2 regions of the Streptomyces sp. NPDC050485 genome follow, and region 1 is predicted to be linked to the other one. Evidence: riboswitches for the same ligand, from Rfam matches in the RefSeq annotation. Region 1 holds a riboswitch; the other holds the start of a gene.

What was found. Region 1 has a riboswitch for cobalamin ahead of metE (5-methyltetrahydropteroyltriglutamate--homocysteine S-methyltransferase). Riboswitches for the same ligand answer to the same signal wherever they lie in the genome.
Region 2: it holds a riboswitch for cobalamin, as region 1 does, so the genes downstream of both, ACIBK6_RS26615 (ribonucleoside-diphosphate reductase subunit alpha) here and metE (5-methyltetrahydropteroyltriglutamate--homocysteine S-methyltransferase) in region 1, are expected to answer to the same signal.

What each region holds. Positions count from the first base shown of each region.
Region 1 is NZ_JBITHR010000007.1:68,146-72,350, reverse strand. Features, by position in the region: gene ACIBK6_RS16350 (hypothetical protein) at 1-178, shown strand, start outside; gene metE (5-methyltetrahydropteroyltriglutamate--homocysteine S-methyltransferase) at 300-2,612, opposite strand; cobalamin riboswitch at 2,775-2,992, opposite strand; gene ACIBK6_RS16340 (3-hydroxybutyryl-CoA dehydrogenase) at 3,167-4,036, opposite strand; gene aceB (malate synthase A) at 4,033-4,205, opposite strand, start outside.
Region 2 is NZ_JBITHR010000014.1:117,593-121,797, reverse strand. Features, by position in the region: gene ACIBK6_RS26615 (ribonucleoside-diphosphate reductase subunit alpha) at 1-1,853, opposite strand, end outside; cobalamin riboswitch at 1,979-2,138, opposite strand; gene ACIBK6_RS26610 (Uma2 family endonuclease) at 2,226-2,813, shown strand; gene mctP (monocarboxylate uptake permease MctP) at 2,880-4,205, opposite strand, start outside.

The DNA of each region.
Region 1 (4,205 bases):
CATCGGCACGGTCGCCACGACGGAGGAGGGGTTCGCCGACGCGGCCAAGCGCATCCTGGGACGGTTCAACGGCATCAGCCTCAAGCGGCGCGTGGCATTCTTCGAGGGAAATCGCCTCGACGAAAAACTGTTGGCCGAGGGCGTGTTCAGGATCGTCACCGACGACGAAACCACCTGAGAGGGCAGGTGACTCAGCAGGTACTGCGCCCGCTCGGGGCCGGACAAGCGGTGACCTCACGGGTAGGAGGGTCGAGAGGGGGTGCGAGCGCCCACCCCTCGGCCCTTGACTCAGCTCAAAATCAAGCAAGTTCCGCCCGTACGGTACGGGCCGCCGTCGCCAGGTTCTCCAGGGAGGCGCGGGTCTCGGGCCAGCCGCGGGTCTTGAGGCCGCAGTCGGGGTTGACCCAGAGGCGGTCCGCCGGGATGGCCTGAAGTCCCTTGCGCAGCAAGGCGGATGCCTCCTCCGGGGAGGGGACGCGCGGGGAGTGGATGTCGTAGACCCCGGGGCCGGCTTCGCGGGGGTAGCCGTGTGCGGCCAGTTCGCGGGCCACCTGCATGTGCGAGCGGGCGGCCTCCAGGCTGATGACGTCGGCGTCGAGTTCGTCGATGGCCTGGACGATGTCGCCGAACTCGGCGTAGCACATGTGGGTGTGGATCTGCGTGTCCGGCCGTACGCCGCTGGTGGTGAGGCGGAAGGACTCGGTGGCCCAGTCCAGGTAGGCGGGGTGGTCGGCGGCGCGCAGCGGGAGGGTTTCGCGCAGGGCCGGTTCGTCGACCTGGATGACCGAAGTGCCTGATGCCTCCAGGTCGTTGACCTCGTCGCGCAGGGCGAGGGCGACCTGGCGGGCGGTGTCGCCGAGCGGTTGGTCGTCGCGGACGAAGGACCAGGCGAGCATGGTGACCGGGCCGGTGAGCATGCCCTTGACCGGGCGGTCGGTGAGCGAGTTCGCGTAACTGGTCCAGCGCACCGTCATCGGCTCGGGCCGCGAGATGTCGCCGGCCAGGACCGGCGGGCGGACGTAGCGGGTGCCGTAGGACTGGACCCAGCCGTGCTGGGTGGCGAGGTAGCCGGTGAGCTGTTCGGCGAAGTACTGCACCATGTCGTTGCGTTCGGGCTCGCCGTGCACGAGGACGTCGATGCCGGTCTTCTCCTGGAAGGCGATGACCTCGCGGATCTCGTTCTCGATGCGCTGTTCGTACGCGGCGGTGTCGATGCGCCCCGCGCGCAAGTCAGCGCGGGCCGTGCGCAGTTCGGTGGTCTGCGGGAACGAGCCGATGGTGGTCGTGGGCAGCAGCGGCAGCTTGAGGTGGGCGCGCTGGGCCGCGGCCCGCTCCTCGTACGGAGCGGAGCGGCGGCCGTCCGTGTCGGTGACGGCGGCCACGCGGGCCCGGACGGCCGGGTCGCGGGTGATGGGGGAGTGTGCCCGGGATGCCAAGCGGGCCTGGTTGGCGGCGAGTTCGGCGGTGATCGCCGAGGCTCCCTCGGTGAGGCCGCGCGCGAGCGTGACGACCTCCGCCGTCTTCTGGCGGGCGAAGGCCAGCCAGCGCAGGATCTGCGGCTCGATGTCCCGCTCGGCCGCCGCGTCGATCGGCACGTGCAGGAGCGAGCAGGAGGCCGCCACGTCGACCCGGTCGGCCAGACCGAGCAGCGTCCCGAGGGTGGACAGGGACTTCTCGAAGTCGTTGATCCAGATGTTGCGGCCGTTGACGACGCCGGCGACCAGACGCTTGCCGGGCAGTCCTCCGACGGCGGCGAGCGCGTCCGGATTGGCGCCGGCCGCCTCGGTGAAGTCGAGGGCCATGCCGTCGATCGGGGCCTTCGCCAGGACGGGAAGCGCGTCCCCGAGCCGGTCGAAGTACGAGGCGACCAGGAGCTTGGGCCGGTCGGTGAGGGTGCCCAGGTCGCGGTAGGCGCGGGCGGCCGCGTTGAGCTCGGCCGGGGTGCGGTCCTGGACGAGGGCGGGCTCGTCCAACTGCGCCCACTCGGCACCGGCCGCGCGCAGGTCGGCGAGGACCTCGGCGTACACGGGGAGCAGCCGGTCCAGGAGGGTCAGCGGGTCGAAGTCGGTGGCGATGCCGGGGGTGGGCTTGGCGAGCAGCAGGTAGGTGACGGGGCCGACGAGGACGGGGCGTGCGCTGTGGCCGAGCGCGAGGGCTTCCGTCAGTTCGGCGACCTGCTTGGTGGAGTCGGCGGTGAAGAGGGTGTCCGGCCCCAACTCGGGCACCAGGTAGTGGTAGTTGGTGTCGAACCACTTGGTCATCTCCAGGGGTGCGACGTCCTGGGTGCCGCGGGCCATCGCGAAGTAGCCGTCGAGCGCGTCGGATTCGACGGCGTCGCGGTGTCGCTGGGGGACAGCGCCGACCATGACACTGGTGTCCAGGACGTGGTCGTAGTACGAGAAGTCACCGGTCGGCACCTCGTGGATACCGGCGTCGGCCAACTGCTGCCAGTTCGAACGGCGCAGGCCCTCGGCGGTCTCCTTCAGGGCGGCGGCGGTGACGCGGCCCTTCCAGTAGCCCTCGATCGCCTTTTTCAGTTCGCGGTTCGCGCCCTGGCGGGGGTAGCCGTACACGGTGGCCCGTGCTGCCGCGGCTGCGGACTTCGCTGTCACGGAAATCTCCTTCGCGAGATGACTCCTGAGAATCCCGGAGACGGGACACGGACGCGAAGGGATGACGAACCGGACGGAGCCCACACGCGCCACTGGCACGGTGCTCCGTCTGATATGTACGCCGACCCGCCCACGAGGTCACCGGGATGTCCGCACGCGATCGGTCACGTGCGGGCAACGGGCAGGTCTTCGGACTCGTGGGCACTCTGCCGAGGCAGGTTCCTACTGGCCGTCGCTTCCCAGGTCCGCGGAGGGATCCAGTGCGTATGACGGCGGTCGTTCCCACTCACCGCTGCGGGGCAGTCCCGGATTCCCACCGGGTTCCCTCTTACGACGCGTCTGTCTGGTGGACAGGGCGAACCAGCTGCACTGGTCACAGTAGAGGGCAGATGGCATCCAGGACAGCATTGTTCATATTCCGGAATGCGAAATGAGACGCGGGCGAGGCCCCGGCGCATGGGTGAAGGGGCGCGGAGCAGTCTCAGCTATCTGCTCCGCGCCCCACTCCACAGCAGCCGCGGGCCCCTCAGCCCCCGGCGGCAGACCCGGGCCCCTCAGCCCCGGTCGTAGATGTGGAACCCGCGGCCGCTCTTGCGGCCGAGCAGCCCGGCTTCCACCATGCGCAGGAGCAGCGGCGGCGGGGCGTACAGGGGTTCCTTGAATTCCGCGTAGAGGGATTCGGCGATGGAGGCGACCGTGTCCAGGCCGATCAGGTCCGCCAGCTTCAGCGGCCCCATGGGGTGCGCGCAGCCCAGCTCCATGCCCGCGTCCACGTCGGCGGCGGTGGCGAAGCCTGACTCGGCCATGCGGATCGCCGAGAGGAGGTAGGGAATCAGCAGTGCGTTGACGACGAATCCGGCCCGGTCCTGGGAGCGGACGACCGTCTTGCCCAAGGTGTGCGTGACGAAGTCCTGTACGGCGGTGACGGTCTCCGGGGCGGTGTGCAGCGAGGAGACGACCTCGACCAGGGGCAGGACGGGGGCGGGGTTGAAGAAGTGCAGTCCGAGAACGCGGTCGGCGCGCCGGGTGGCCATGCCCAGGCGCATGACCGGGATGGCGGAGGTGTTGGTGGCGAGGATCGCCCCGGGATCCTCGACGATCTTGTCCAGGGCTGCGAACACCTCGGTCTTCACCGCCGCGCTCTCCACCACCGCCTCGATGACGAGATGGCGGTCGGCCAGGTCGTCAAGACTGCCGGTGAAGACCGTGCGGGCCAGCGCGTCCTCGGCGGTGACGCGGTCCAGCTTGCCGCGCTGGACGGCGCGTTCGAGCGAGATGGCGATCCGCTCCCGTGCGCCGCGGGCGGCGATGGCGTCTGCCTCGCAGACGACGGTGTCGAGTCCGGCGCGGGCGCAGACCTCGGCTATCCCGGCGCCCATCTGGCCGCCGCCCACCACGCCGATCCGGCTGATGACTCTGGTCATGACTGTCCCTCCAGACGGTGCACCAAGTGGCGGCTGTACGCATCGGTGGTGAAGAAGGCGGGCAACGGACCGGCCAGGGCGGTCCGTTCGAAGAGCGCGCGGACCTCGTCCACGGCGGCCCAGGGGTACTCCGCGCCGAGGGCTGCGAGTTCGTCCTCCAGGAGTTCCA
Region 2 (4,205 bases), on a different contig from region 1:
GACGCGATGGTCGCGGTCGGCGCGATCGCGAGGAGCAGCGAGTTGCGCATGCCGACCGCGGCGATGCGCTCGCGCAGGGCCGCCCAGCGCTCCGGCCAGTTCAGCTCGACGTCGTAGTGGTCGGGGTGCAGCACCCCGCGCGCGGTGCGGGTCTTGTCCCAGGCGGGCAGCGGGCCCGACCGCTCGGCGAGGTCGGTGGACGCCTCGTAGGCGGTCAGCATGATCCGCTCGGAGAGCTTGGTGGAGAGCGCCTTCGCCTCGGGGGAGTCGAAGGGCAGGCGCAGCTTGAAGAAGACGTCCTGGAGGCCCATCGCGCCCAGGCCCACCGGGCGCCACTTGGCGTTGGAGCGGCCCGCCTGCTCGGTCGGGTAGAAGTTGATGTCCACGACGCGGTCGAGGAAGGTGACGGCGGTACGGACGGTCTCGTCCAGGCGCTCCCAGTCGATGCCGTCACCGACGACGAACGCACCCAGGTTGACCGAGCCGAGGTTGCAGACGGCCGTCTCGCCGTCGTCGGTCACCTCAAGGATCTCGGTGCACAGGTTGGAGGAGTGGACCGTGTGGCCGGGCTCCGCCGTCTGGTTGGCGGTGCGGTTGGAGGCGTCCTTGAACGTCATCCAGCCGTTGCCGGTCTGCGCGAGGGTACGCATCATGCGGCCGTACAGGTCGCGTGCGGGCATGGTCTTCTGGGCGAGCCCGGCCGCCTCGGCCTTGCGGTAGGCGGCGTCGAACTCCTCGCCCCACAGGTCGACGAGCTCGGGCACGTCGGCGGGCGAGAACAGCGACCACTGGCCGTCCGCGTCGACGCGGCGCATGAACTCGTCGGGGATCCAGTGCGCGAGGTTCAGGTTGTGCGTACGCCGCTGGTCCTCACCGGTGTTGTCGCGCAGCTCCAGGAACTCCTCGATGTCGGAGTGCCAGGTCTCCAGGTACACCGCCGCCGCGCCCTTGCGCCGGCCGCCCTGGTTGACCGCCGCGACCGAGGCGTCCAGCGTCTTGAGGAACGGGACGATGCCGTTGGAGTGCCCGTTGGTGCCCCGGATCAGCGAACCGCGGCTGCGGATGCGGGAGTACGAGAGCCCGATGCCGCCGGCGTGCTTGGAGAGGCGGGCGACCTGGTGGTAGCGGTCGTAGATGGAGTCCAGCTCGTCCAGCGGGGAGTCGAGCAGGTAGCAGGACGACATCTGGGGGTGGCGGGTGCCGGAGTTGAAGAGCGTGGGGGAGGACGGGAGGTAGTCCAGGCGGCTCATCAGGCCGTACAGGGACGCCACTTCGTCCAGGGCGCGCACCGAATCGTCCTCGGCGAGGCCGGACGCCACGCGCAGCATGAAGTGCTGGGGGGTCTCGATGACCTTGCGGGTGATCGGGTGGCGGAGCAGGTAGCGGGAGTAGAGGGTGCGCAGGCCGAAGTAGCCGAAGCGGTCGTCGGCGCCGTCGGCGAGCGCGGCCTCGACCAGGGCGTCCAGGCGGGTGGTGTGGGTGCGTACGAAGTCGGCGGTGCGGTCGGCGATCAGGCCCTCGCGGTGGCCGACCTCGACCGAGGCGGCGAACGACAACGCGCCCTGGCCGGCGGCCTCTTCGGCGATGGTGATCGTCAGGAGCCGGGCGGCGAGACGGGAGTACGCCGGGTCCTCGGAGATGAGCCCCGCGGCCGCCTCGGTGGCCAGGCTCCGCAGTTCCGCCTCGTCCGAGCGGGCGTTGCGGCCCCGGAGCGCGGCGGCGGCGACCCGGCCGGGGTCGGTGTCCGCGAGGTCGGCGGTGAGGTCGGTCAGGGTCCGCAGCAGCGCGGTCCCGGGCGCATCCGCCAGTTCTTCGGTGATCACTGAAGCGGGATCCGCTGGGGCGATGGTCACGTGGGGGCACTCCCTCGCTCGGCACGGGGCCTTCGGGGGAGGCGGAGGCGCGCGTCGGGGCAGCCCTGAGCACGTCGTCCACCGGCCCAACCGCGAGGCCCGGACGTCTCGGCACCCGGTTCGGTCGAGCCGGATGCGCCGTCGGCAGGTCCTCGGACTCACAGGGTGCGACAAACCGCACCAAGTACACCGTTGCGGGACAGTTCCGGATTTCCACCGGATTCCCCTGCGGCGACAGCGAGGACGAGCATACATGTGGGGGGCGCCGAGTGCGGCACCCCCCACATGTTGTGTCGGCCGCGATGCGGCATCCCTGTGACGTACCTCTCCGCTATCGTCGGAGACAGTACCGTCGAGGAAGGCGAGCGAGGCATGACCGTGATGTCCGACCGGCCCCACATGCTGCCCGACGAATTCGAAGCTCTGGCGCGCATAGCGGCCCGCGAGAGGGAGGGAACGCGGCTCGAATTCATCGACGGGGTAATCAGGAGCAAGGCCATGCCGGACGGCGACCACAACCGGATCATTCAGTGGCTGCTCAAGATCTGCATGCAGGCCCGGCCTGACGACCTCTTCCTGCACCCGGGGCAGGGGATCAAGGCGGAGGAATACCGGACTGGGCGGGCCATCCCCGATGCGGTGCTGGCTCATCCGGATGCCTTTGTCGGGCAGGGTGACTGGGTCGAACCCGAGCCGATCCTCATGGTCGTCGAGGTGACCTCGTGGGACTCCGATACCCACCGGCGGGACCACGTCGAGAAGCCCCGCGCCTACGCGGAGACAGGCATCCCCGTATACCTGCTCATCGACCGCGCCAAGTGTGAGATCTCCGTCTACAGCGAGCCCGAAGGCCGCCGGTACGCGGCGGTGCGCACGCTGCCCTTCGGCAGGGACATCGAGCTGCCCGAGCCCGTCGGCATTACCCTCCAGACCGAGCAGCTCAAGGACTGGGTGCGCTGACCGACCCACAGCGAAGGGCCGCGGCACCTGCCCAGGTGCCGCGGCCCTTCGTCGTACAACGGGAACTCAGTGGGCCGCGCCCGCCGTTGCGGGCGGCAGGTCCGTGCTCACTCCCGGGTCGCCCGCGTCGGCCGTGTAGTCCGACGGGGACGTCTCGTCCACGCCGTCCGGGGCCTTCACCGCGCGCAGGACGACGGTCAGGACCACGGTGACCACGACGTTCAGGACGAAGGCCGTCAGGCCGATGTAGCCGATCTCGCCGATGCCCGGGATCTCCTTTGAGGAGCCGCCGAAGTGCTTCTGGGTGGGCGAGGCGACGCCGTACGCCGCGAGCGTGCCGTACGCCATGCCGACCGCCCAGCCCGCGAGCAGCGCCCAGCGGTGGAACCAGCGCGTGAACAGGCCGCCGACCAGGGCCGGGAAGGTCTGCAGGATCCAGATGCCGCCGAGCAGCTGGAAGTTGATGGCCACGGTCTTGTCCATGGTCAGGACGAAGACCAGCGCGCCGACCTTCACCAGGAGCGAGACCAGCTTGGAGACCCGGGTCTCCTGCGCGGCCGTCGCGTCGGGCCGGATGAAGTCCTTGTAGATGTTGCGGGTGAACAGGTTCGCCGCCGCGATGGACATGATCGCCGCCGGGACCAGCGCGCCGATGCCGATCGCCGCGAAGGCCACGCCCGCGAACCAGTCCGGGAACATGTCCGCGAACAGCTGCGGGATCGCCAGCTGGCCGTTCTTGACGTTGACGCCCGCCGCGATCGCCATGAAGCCGAGCAGCGCGAGCAGGCCCAGCATCAGTGAGTACAGCGGCAGGATCGTGGTGTTGCGGCGGATCACGTTGCGGCTGCGCGAGGACAGCGTCGCGGTGATCGAGTGCGGATACATGAAGAGCGCGAGCGCCGAGCCGAGCGCGAGGGTGGCGTACGTCCACTGGCTCGCCTCGCCGGGCGCGAGCGCCCCCGTCGGCTTCCCGCCGGGCGGGCCCGCGAACTTGTGCTGCGCCGCGCTGAAGATGGCGTCGAAGCCGCCCAGCTTGATCGGGATGTAGATGATCGCCACCGCGATGACCAGGTAGATCAGCCCGTCTTTGACGAACGCGATCAGCGCGGGGGCGCGCAGCCCGGAGGAGTAGGTGTACGCCGCGAGCACCGCGAAGGCGATGAGCAGCGGCAGGTCCTTGACGAACCAGTTGGACGACCCGCCGCCCACCCCCATGACGTCCAACACGGCCTGGATGCCGACCAGTTGGAGCGCGATGTACGGCATGGTGGCGAGGATGCCGGTGACCGCGACCGCGAGCGACAGGCCCTTCGAGCCGAACCGGCCGCGCACGAAGTCCGAGGTGGTGACGTAGCCGTGCTTGTGCGAGACCGACCACAGGCGCGGCAGGAA